Regions from separate parts of the Thioalkalivibrio sp. ALE25 genome, predicted to be linked through region 1. Evidence: predicted binding sites of a transcription regulator. Region 1 holds the regulator's gene; the other holds the start of a gene.
The links. The regulator sigma-54, encoded in region 1, starts transcription at its own class of promoters, with help from an activator protein. The targets are predictions, from matches to a motif close to TGGCANGNTNCNTGCTT.
Positions count from the first base shown of each region.

Region 2: glnA (glutamate--ammonia ligase) is a predicted target of sigma-54. The motif match lies at 3,228-3,244, and genes of this name have one in related genera.

Region 1 covers NZ_KB897925.1:163,457-168,028, reverse strand. The annotation lists gene lptA (lipopolysaccharide transport periplasmic protein LptA) at 1-153, shown strand, start outside; gene lptB (LPS export ABC transporter ATP-binding protein) at 150-920, shown strand; gene C996_RS0100855 (RNA polymerase factor sigma-54) at 1,010-2,491, shown strand; gene hpf (ribosome hibernation-promoting factor, HPF/YfiA family) at 2,508-2,846, shown strand; gene C996_RS0100845 (PTS sugar transporter subunit IIA) at 2,850-3,317, shown strand; gene hprK (HPr(Ser) kinase/phosphatase) at 3,369-4,400, shown strand; gene rapZ (RNase adapter RapZ) at 4,408-4,572, shown strand, end outside.
Region 2 covers NZ_KB897936.1:99,223-103,794, reverse strand. The annotation lists gene glyS (glycine--tRNA ligase subunit beta) at 1-712, opposite strand, end outside; gene glyQ (glycine--tRNA ligase subunit alpha) at 775-1,719, opposite strand; gene C996_RS0111915 (cation diffusion facilitator family transporter) at 1,883-3,106, shown strand; gene glnA (glutamate--ammonia ligase) at 3,325-4,572, shown strand, end outside.

The DNA of each region.
Region 1 (4,572 bases):
CTCACCGACCAGGCCCATGTGATCACCGCCAGCGAAGAGGCGCGCGGCAAGCGCATCACCTACGACCTGACCACCGACGTGATCGAGGCCGAACGCGGCGAGGACGACAGCGAACGCGTACGCATCACCATCCAGCCACGCGACGACGAATGAACGCACCCGCCACCAGCCCGGCGCCAGCACCCGCCGAGGCCCGTGATCGCCTGATCGGGCGCGAACTGACCAAGCGCTACGGCCAGCGCACCGTGCTCGACCAGGTGGATGTCGACCTCGCACCGGGCGAGGTGGTCGGCCTGCTGGGTCCCAACGGCGCCGGCAAGACCACCTGCTTCTACAGCCTGGTCGGGCTGATCCGCCCTAACGCCGGGCGCATCACCCTGGGCGGGCACGACATCACCCGCGCGCCCATCCACGTGCGCGCCCGCGCCGGTCTCGGCTACCTGCCCCAGGAGGCCTCGATCTTTCGCCGCCTGAGCGTGTGGGACAACCTGCAGGCCGTGCTGGAACTGCGTCCCGGACTGGACCGCCACGAACGCCGGCGTATCGGCGACGCGCTGATCGAGGAGTTTCAGCTCGAGACCGTGCGCCACAGCCCCGGGATCGCGCTGTCCGGCGGCGAACGTCGGCGCGCCGAGATTGCGCGGGCCCTGGCCGGTGACCCGCAATTCATCTGCCTGGACGAGCCCTTTGCCGGGGTGGACCCGATCTCGGTGGGCGATATCCAGGATGTAATTCGCCACCTTGCAGCGCGCGGCATCGGGGTTCTGATCTCCGATCACAACGTGCGCGAGACCCTCGGGATCTGCCACAGGGCCTATATTCTGAGCGAGGGGCGCCTGCTGGCCGCCGGGACACCCGACGAGCTACTGGCCGACCCCCAGGTGCGCCGGGTCTATCTCGGCGAGAATTTCCGCCTGTGATTCCGGCACGCGCACAACCCGCGCCGGTGCACAAACCACGAGGCAGCATTTAAGATCGCTCTTATGGTCACCCGCGACCCGCACAGCCAATGCTGAAACCCGGCCTGAATCTTCAGCTGGGTCAGACGCTCACCATGACCCCGCAACTGCAGCAGGCGATCCGCCTGTTGCAGTTGTCCACGCTCGAGCTGCAGGTGGAGATCCAGCAGGCGCTGGAGAGCAACCCCATGCTCGAACAGGTGGAAGACGAGGACGACATGGGCGGGGCCGAGCGCCTGGACGCGGAGGGCGAGGTGGTGGAAGGCGACCGCATGGAGGCCACTACCACCAGCGATGACGTGATTCCCGAGGAGCTCACCACCGACAGCCGCTGGGACGACATCTACGAACCGCCGCCCGCCCCCAAGGGCGTGGATGACCGCGACCCGCTGGAAAACACCAGCGACGACGACGGCGAGGGCCTGCAGGACCACCTGCTGTGGCAGCTGCACCTGAGCCACCTGACTCCGCGCGACCAGCGCATCGGCGCGGCCCTGATCGACGCGATCAGCCCCGACGGCTATCTCGAAGGCGACCTCGAGACGCTGGCCGAGACCATCAGCCGCGGCGAGGAAGAGCCCGTCGGCGTGGATGAGGTCGAGGCAGTCCTGCACTGGATCCAGCAGTGCGACCCCCTGGGCGTGGGCGCGCGCGATCTGCGCGAATGCCTGGAGATTCAGCTGCGCGAACTGGCCCCGGACGCCCCCGCCCGCGAGGCCGCCCGGGCGATCCTGGAACACGGCATGGACAGCCTGGGCAAGCGCGATTACAAAGCCCTGCAACGCCAGTCGGGTGTGCGCGACCCGGACGAACTGGCGCGCGCCCTGGACCTGATCCGCACCCTGAACCCGCGGCCGGGCGCGCAGATCAGTGCCGCCACCTCCGAATACGTGGTGCCCGATGTCTACGTGCGCCACACCCCGGAGGGCTGGCGCGTGGAGCTGAACCCGGAAATCGCGCCACGCATCCGTATCAACGACCTCTACGCCGGCATGGTGCGCCAGGTATCGGATGCCCGCGACAGTGCCTTCATGCGCGACCAGCTGCAGGAGGCGCGCTGGTTCCTGAAGAGCCTGCACAGCCGCAACGACACCCTGCTGCGCGTCGCCGAGGCGATTGTCCATCGCCAGCAAGGCTTCCTGGAACACGGCGAGGTCGCGATGCAGCCATTGATCCTGCGCGATATCGCCGAGATCCTGGAGATGCACGAATCGACCATCTCCCGGGTGACCACCCAGAAATACATGCACACCCCGCGCGGGGTCTTCGAGTTCAAGTATTTCTTCTCCAGCCATGTCGGCACCAACGACGGTGGCGAGTGTTCCGCCACCGCCATCCGTGCCATGATTCGCGAATTGATCGACGACGAACCCGCGAACAAGCCGCTCAGCGATGCCCGGCTCGCCCAGATCCTGGCGGACCGGGGCATCAATGTGGCGCGTCGCACCGTGGCCAAGTACCGCGAGGCGATGCACATCCCTTCATCCAGCGAACGCCGGCAGATGGCCTCCATGCCCACCGGCCACAAGTAACCAAGGAGTCCCGACCATGCAGATCAACCTGACCGGCCACCATGTGGACCTCACCGACGCCCTGCGCGACTACGTCAACGAGAAGTTCGCGAAGCTGGAACGCCACTTCGACAAGGTCATCGACGTGCACGTCGTGCTGACCCACGAGAAGACCCAGAACCAGTTCAACAAGGCCGAGGCGAATCTCCAGGTCAGCGGCAATCACATCCACGCGGAGGCCTCCCACGAGGACATGTACGCCGCCATCGACGCGCTGATCGACAAGGTCGACCGCCAGCTGATCAAGCACAAGGAAAAGGTCAAGGATCATCACCGGGCCGAGGGCGCCCAGCGCAACCGTGAGCAGGCCTCCTGACCCATGTCCATTGCCGAGCTGATCACCGCCGAGCGCATCCGCCTGGAGCCGGAATGCTCCAGTCAGAAGCGGGCCCTGGAGGCCCTGTCGGAACTCCTCGCCGGCGGCGGTGATGCCGGCGGACCGGGCAGCACCGCGATCTTCGAGGCCCTGTCCGCGCGCGAAAAGCTGGGCTCCACCGGCCTGGGCCATGGGGTTGCGATCCCCCATGGCCGCCTGGCCGATCTCGAGGCTCCGCGCGTGGCCGTCCTGCGCCTGGAGAGCGGCGTCGACTTCGACGCCATGGACCACGAGCCGGTCGATATCCTGATCGCTCTGCTGGTCCCGGAGGCCGCCACCAGCGATCACCTCGACCTGCTGGCCCAGCTGGCGCGCGGGCTTTCGCAACCGGACACCATTGCCGCCCTGCGCCGGGCCGGCGATGCCGCCAGCCTGGAACAGGAACTCGTCCGCCGCTTCCGCGAGGGCTGATCCCGTGCGCCCCGCACCCTGCCACGCCACCGATCCCCGCCGGCCCTGCTCATGAACGAGGCACTGGGCGAAGGCGGGATTGCCCGCGACATCAACGTGGAGAGCCTGATCCAGGCTATGGGCAACCGCCTGGATCTGCGCTTCGTGCATGGCGAGCACGCCGCCCCCGACCGCAAGCTGGTCGGCGAGGACGGGGATGACCTGCCTCTGGCCGGCCACCTCAACCTGATCCGACCCAACCGCATCCAGGTCATCGGGGACTTCGAGGCCCGCTACATCGCCGGCCTCAGCGACGACCAGCGCAACGACCTGATCCTGGAGATGGCCCGCACCGGCACCACCGCGGTGATCTTCGCCGAGGACACCTGCCCGTTCTCGGAGATGCCCCATGCCCCGCAGGAGGCGCTGCCGCTGATCCTGTGCTCCAGCACCAGCAGCCACGAGATCATCGCGCTGCTGCGCTACTTCCTGCAGCAGCGTCTGGCGCACTTCGAGGTGCGCCATGGCGTGTTCATGGAGATCCTCGGCATCGGCGTCCTGATCAGCGGGGCCTCCAGCGTCGGCAAGAGCGAGGTGGCGCTGGAGCTGATCTCGCGCGGGCACCGCCTGATCGCCGACGATGCCCCCGAGTTCGCGCGCATCGCCCCCGACATCGTGCGCGGTCACTGCCCGGCCCTGCTCCAGGACCTGCTCGAGGTACGCGGCCTGGGGGTGCTGAACATCCGCGCGATGTACGGCGACTCCGCAATCAAGGGCGGCAAGTACCTGCGGCTGATTATCGACCTGCGCGATCACGGCGAGCCCTCGCCGGTCCCCGACGACCGGCTGAACGGGCGCCGCGGCGAGATCGACATCCTCGGCCTGCGGATTCCGCTGATCAGCCTCCCGGTGGCGCCGGGTCGCAACATCGCGGTGATGATCGAGGCCGCCGTGCGCAACCACATGCTGCACATGCAGGGCTACATCGCCGGGGATGACCTGCGCGCCCGCCAGCGCCGGCAGATGAGCGGCGAGGCCGAGGAGCCGCCCTACCACCGGGCCGTGCCCGCCACGACCGTCCCTAACCCGGACCCGGAGGGCTGAGTCCGCCATGCGCCTGCTGATCGTCAGCGGTCTGTCCGGATCCGGCAAGACCGTCGCCCTGCACACCCTGGAGGACGCGGGCTATTTCTGTGTGGACAACCTCCCGCTGCCGCTGCTGCCGGACCTGATTCGCCAGGTGCGCCAGGGCCACTACGACACCGAGGGCGATCGC
Region 2 (4,572 bases), on a different contig from region 1:
GGGCCTTGGCCTGTTCGTGCACCTGGGCCAGGATGTTCTCGCGCCGCGCCTCGAACGACGGCTCGACAAAGCCGGGGCTGCGCAGCCGCTCGGCGTAGTCGTTGCCGCGCTTCAGCTCCAGCGCGCCGGGCTGGTGGAAGCGGTGACCATGCGTGGCCCGCCCGGCGGTCTGTTCCAGCACCGTCATCTCCAGCACCTCGGTCCCGTGCAGGACCACCAGCCAGTGCGCGGGGCGCACGAACTCGGTGCGGCTGCTGCCCCAGCGCATGCGCTTGGGCGTGGGCAGGGCTTCGAGCGCGGCCTCCAGCATCTCCGGCAGCAGCTCGCCGAGGGCGCGCCCCGGCTGCATCTGGCGAAAGACCAGGTATTCGCCCTTGTCGGTGGTCTCGCGCTCCAGGCGCTCGACCTCCACGCCGCAGGAGCGGGCAAAGCCCAACACCGCCTTGGTCGGCTCGCCGGCGTCATCGAAGGCGGCGGCCACAGCCGGGCCGCGACGCTCCTGCAACTGGTCCGGCTGCTGCCCCGGGACGTCCGGGAACAGCACCGCCAGCCGGCGCGGGGTGGCGAAGGTCTCGGGCACGCCCGGCTCCAGCCCGGCCTCGCTCAGCCGGTTGGCCAGACCCTCGGCCAGGGCATCACGCAGGCGCGGCAGGGCGGCGGGGGGCAACTCTTCGGTGCCCAGTTCGATCAGGAGTTCGCGGGCTTCAGCCATGTCGGGTCCGTGTCGGGTCCATCACGACCGCGCGCAAGGGCGCGCGATCCGGGAAATAGGGTTCAGGCGGCGTCGGGCTTGTTGGTGTCGTCATCGGCGCACAGCGGGAAGCCCAGGGCCTCGCGCGACTCGTAATACTTCTGCGCAACGTTTCGCGACAGCTCGCGTACGCGCAGGATGTAGCGCTGGCGCTCGGTGACCGAGATCGCACCGCGGGCATCCAGCAGGTTGAAGCTGTGCGAGGCGCGCAGCATCTGTTCGTAGGCCGGCAGCGGCAGGCCCAGCTCGATCATGCGGTCGCTCTCGTTCGCATGCTGATCGAAGGCGGCGAACAGGGCGTCGCGATCGGCATGCTCGAAGTTGTAGGTGGACTGCTCCACCTCGTTCTGGTGGTAGACGTCGCCGTAGGTCACCGGGCGGCCGTCCGGGCCGACGGTCCAGACGAGGTCGAACACGCTCTCCACCCCCTGCAGGTACATCGCCAGGCGCTCCAGTCCGTAGGTGATCTCGCCGGAGACCGGATGGCAGTCCAGCCCGCCGACCTGCTGGAAGTAGGTGAACTGGGTGACCTCCATGCCGTTCAGCCAGACCTCCCAGCCCAGGCCCCAGGCGCCGAGGGTCGGAGATTCCCAGTTGTCCTCGACGAAGCGCACATCATGGGTGAGCGTGTCGAAGCCCAGCGCCTCCAGGGAGCCGAGGTAGAGGTCCTGGATGTCCGGCGGCGACGGCTTCAGCAGCACCTGGAACTGGTAGTAGTGCTGCAGGCGGTTGGGGTTGTCGCCATAGCGACCGTCGGTAGGACGGCGGCTGGGCTGCACGTAGGCCGCGCGCCACGGCTCCGGCCCGATGGAGCGCAGGAAGGTCGCCGGATGGAAGGTGCCGGCCCCCATTTCCATGTCGTAGGGCTGCAGGACCACGCAGCCGTGGTCGTTCCAGTAGTCCTGCAAGCGACGGATCAGGTCCTGGAAGGTGGGGCTGCTGCTGGACGGGGTGCGTTCGTGCGCCATGCGGGATCCCGGGTCAGGGCAAAGCGGACAGTATATCGGCCCGGCTTCGGCCGCGGCCACCGTCAGGGTCAGCGCGAAACACGGAGACGCCCGCGCGAGTCGGCGCTTTCCCTGTGGCGGCAGTCGGTTTTGCGCCAGCCGGGAAGGCGCCCATACTGGAGGCTTGATCCGGTTCGGGAGAGCGGCCCTGAGCGAGCCCCATTCCAATTCGGAACCGACGGTGACGGCGGAGAACGGCCAGCGCTATCGGGATACGCGCCGGGTGACGCTGGTGGGCGCGACCGTGAACAGCTTCCTCGCCCTGGCGCAGCTGGTCAGCGGCTGGCTGCTGAACTCGCAGGCGCTGGTCGCGGACGGCGTGCATACGCTGTCGGACCTGATGACCGACGGTGTCGTGCTGTTCGCCGCGCGCAAGGCGTCCGCCTCCCCTGACCAGGACCACCCCTACGGGCACGCCCGGATCGAGACCCTGGCAACGGTGATCGTCGGGGTCTTTCTGGCGCTGGCGGGCCTGGGAATCGCGTGGGCGGCCGGAAGCCGACTGGTCGAACCCGAGGCCATGACCGGCCCCGCGAACATGGCCATCTTCTTTGCCGCGCTGACCCTGGTGGCCAAGGAAGGCCTGTACCAGTACACCCATCGGGTGGCGAAGCGCCTGCGCTCGCGCATGCTGGACGCCAACGCCTGGCACCACCGCACCGATGCGATCTCGTCGCTGTTCGTGCTGGTCGGCGTGGGCGCGGCGGTGGCCGGCTACCCGTGGGCCGACGCCCTCGCCGCGCTGATCGTGGCGCTGTTCATCCTGCACATCGCCGGGCGCCTGATCGTGCGCGCCGCGGCGGAGTTGATCGACACCGCGCTGGAGCCGGAGAAGGTGGATCGCATCCACCGCACCATCCTGGACGTGCCCGGGGTGAAGGATGCGCACATGCTGCGCACCCGCCGCCACGGCAGCGACGTGGTGGCCGATGTGCACATCCAGGTCGCGCCGATGATCTCGGTCTCCGAGGGCCACCGCATCGCCGACGCGGTGTTCCATTCGGTGACCGACGAGCATGACCGGGTCAACGACATCACGGTGCACGTGGACCCGGAAAATGACGCGGAGCAGGCGCGCAGCTCGACGCTGCCGTTACGGCCGGTACTGGTGGAGGCCCTGCGCGAGGCCTGGGCCGACACCCCGGAGCTGGACGCGGTGGAGCACCTGTCCCTGCACTACCTGGGCGGCCGCGTGCACATGACACTGACCCTGCGCCTTGACGGGGCAACCGCGGCTCCGGACCTGGAGGCGCGGGCCCGGTCCCTGGCCGACCGGCTGCACGCCCACCCGCAGGTGGGCGACATGCTGGGCGAGGTCACGCTACTCTATCGTCCGTGCACTCATTAGGTGCGGCACACCCCGGCAAGCACCATCATGGTGCCTACAAAGCACCATGATGGTGCAGAGCGGATGCGGCGTGGCACCCGGGGTGCCCGTTTTTCGCGCGCCCGGGCCGAATCGGGCCGGATGGCATGATGCCTGCATAATGACCCACGAAGCCGTGCAGGGGCCAACAGGCCGGCCGGTCAAAATCGAAGACTCAAGTGAAGACCAAGGAGATCCCCATGTCCGCAGCCGACGTGCTGAACCAGATCAAGGAAAAGGAAGTGCGCTTTGTCGACTTCCGCTTTACCGACTCCAAGGGCAAGGAACAGCATGTGACCATGCCGGCCCACGACATCGACGAAGAGACCTTCGAGGAAGGCAAGATGTTCGACGGCTCCTCGATCTCCGGTTGGAAGGGGATCAACGAGTCCGACATGATCCTGATGCCGGACGCCGAGTCGGCCGTGATCGACCCGTTCTTCGAAGACATGACCATGAACATCCGCTGCGACGTGGTCGAGCCGGCCACCATGCAGGGCTACGACCGCTGCCCGCGCTCCCTGGCGCGCCGCGCCGAGGCCTACCTGCAGAGCACCGGCATCGCCGACACCGCGCTATTCGGTCCGGAGAACGAGTTCTTCATCTTTGACGACGTGAAGTGGGGTACCAGCCTGTCCGGTTCCTACTGCCGCGTGGACTCCCAGGAGGCGTCCTGGAACTCCGAGCGCGTCTACGAGGACGGCAACATCGGACACCGCCCGGGCGTGAAGGGCGGCTACTTCCCGGTCCCGCCGGTCGACAGCCTGCACGACATCCGCTCCACCATGTGCGAAGTGATGACCGAGATGGGTCTGGAGACCGAGGTGCACCACCACGAGGTGGCCACCGCCGGCCAGTGCGAGATCGGCGTGGGCCCGGCGACCCTGACGCAGAAGGCCGACGAGGTGCAGATCCTGAAGTACGTGGTGCAGAACGTGGCCCACATCCACGGCAAGACCGCGACCTTCATGCCCAAGCCGATCGTCGGCGACAACGGCTCCGGCATGCACGTGCACCAGTCGCTGTCCAAGGACGGCAAGAACCTGTTCTCCGGTGACCTCTACGGCGGCCTGTCCGAGACCGCGCTGTACTACATCGGCGGCATCATCAAGCACGCCCGCGCGCTGAACGCCTTCACCAACCCGTCCACCAACAGCTACAAGCGTCTGGTGCCGGGCTTCGAGGCGCCGGTGATGCTGGCCTACTCCGCCCGCAACCGCTCGGCCTCGCTGCGCATCCCGTTCGTGATGAACCCGAAGGCGCGCCGGATCGAGCTGCGCTTCCCGGACTCCACCGCCAACCCGTATCTCGCATTCGCCGCGATGCTGATGGCCGGCCTGGACGGCATCCAGAACAAGATCCACCCCGGCGACGCGATGGACAAGAACCTCTACGACCTGCCGCCGGAAGAGGAAAAGGGCATCCCGCAGGTCTGCCATTCGCTGGAC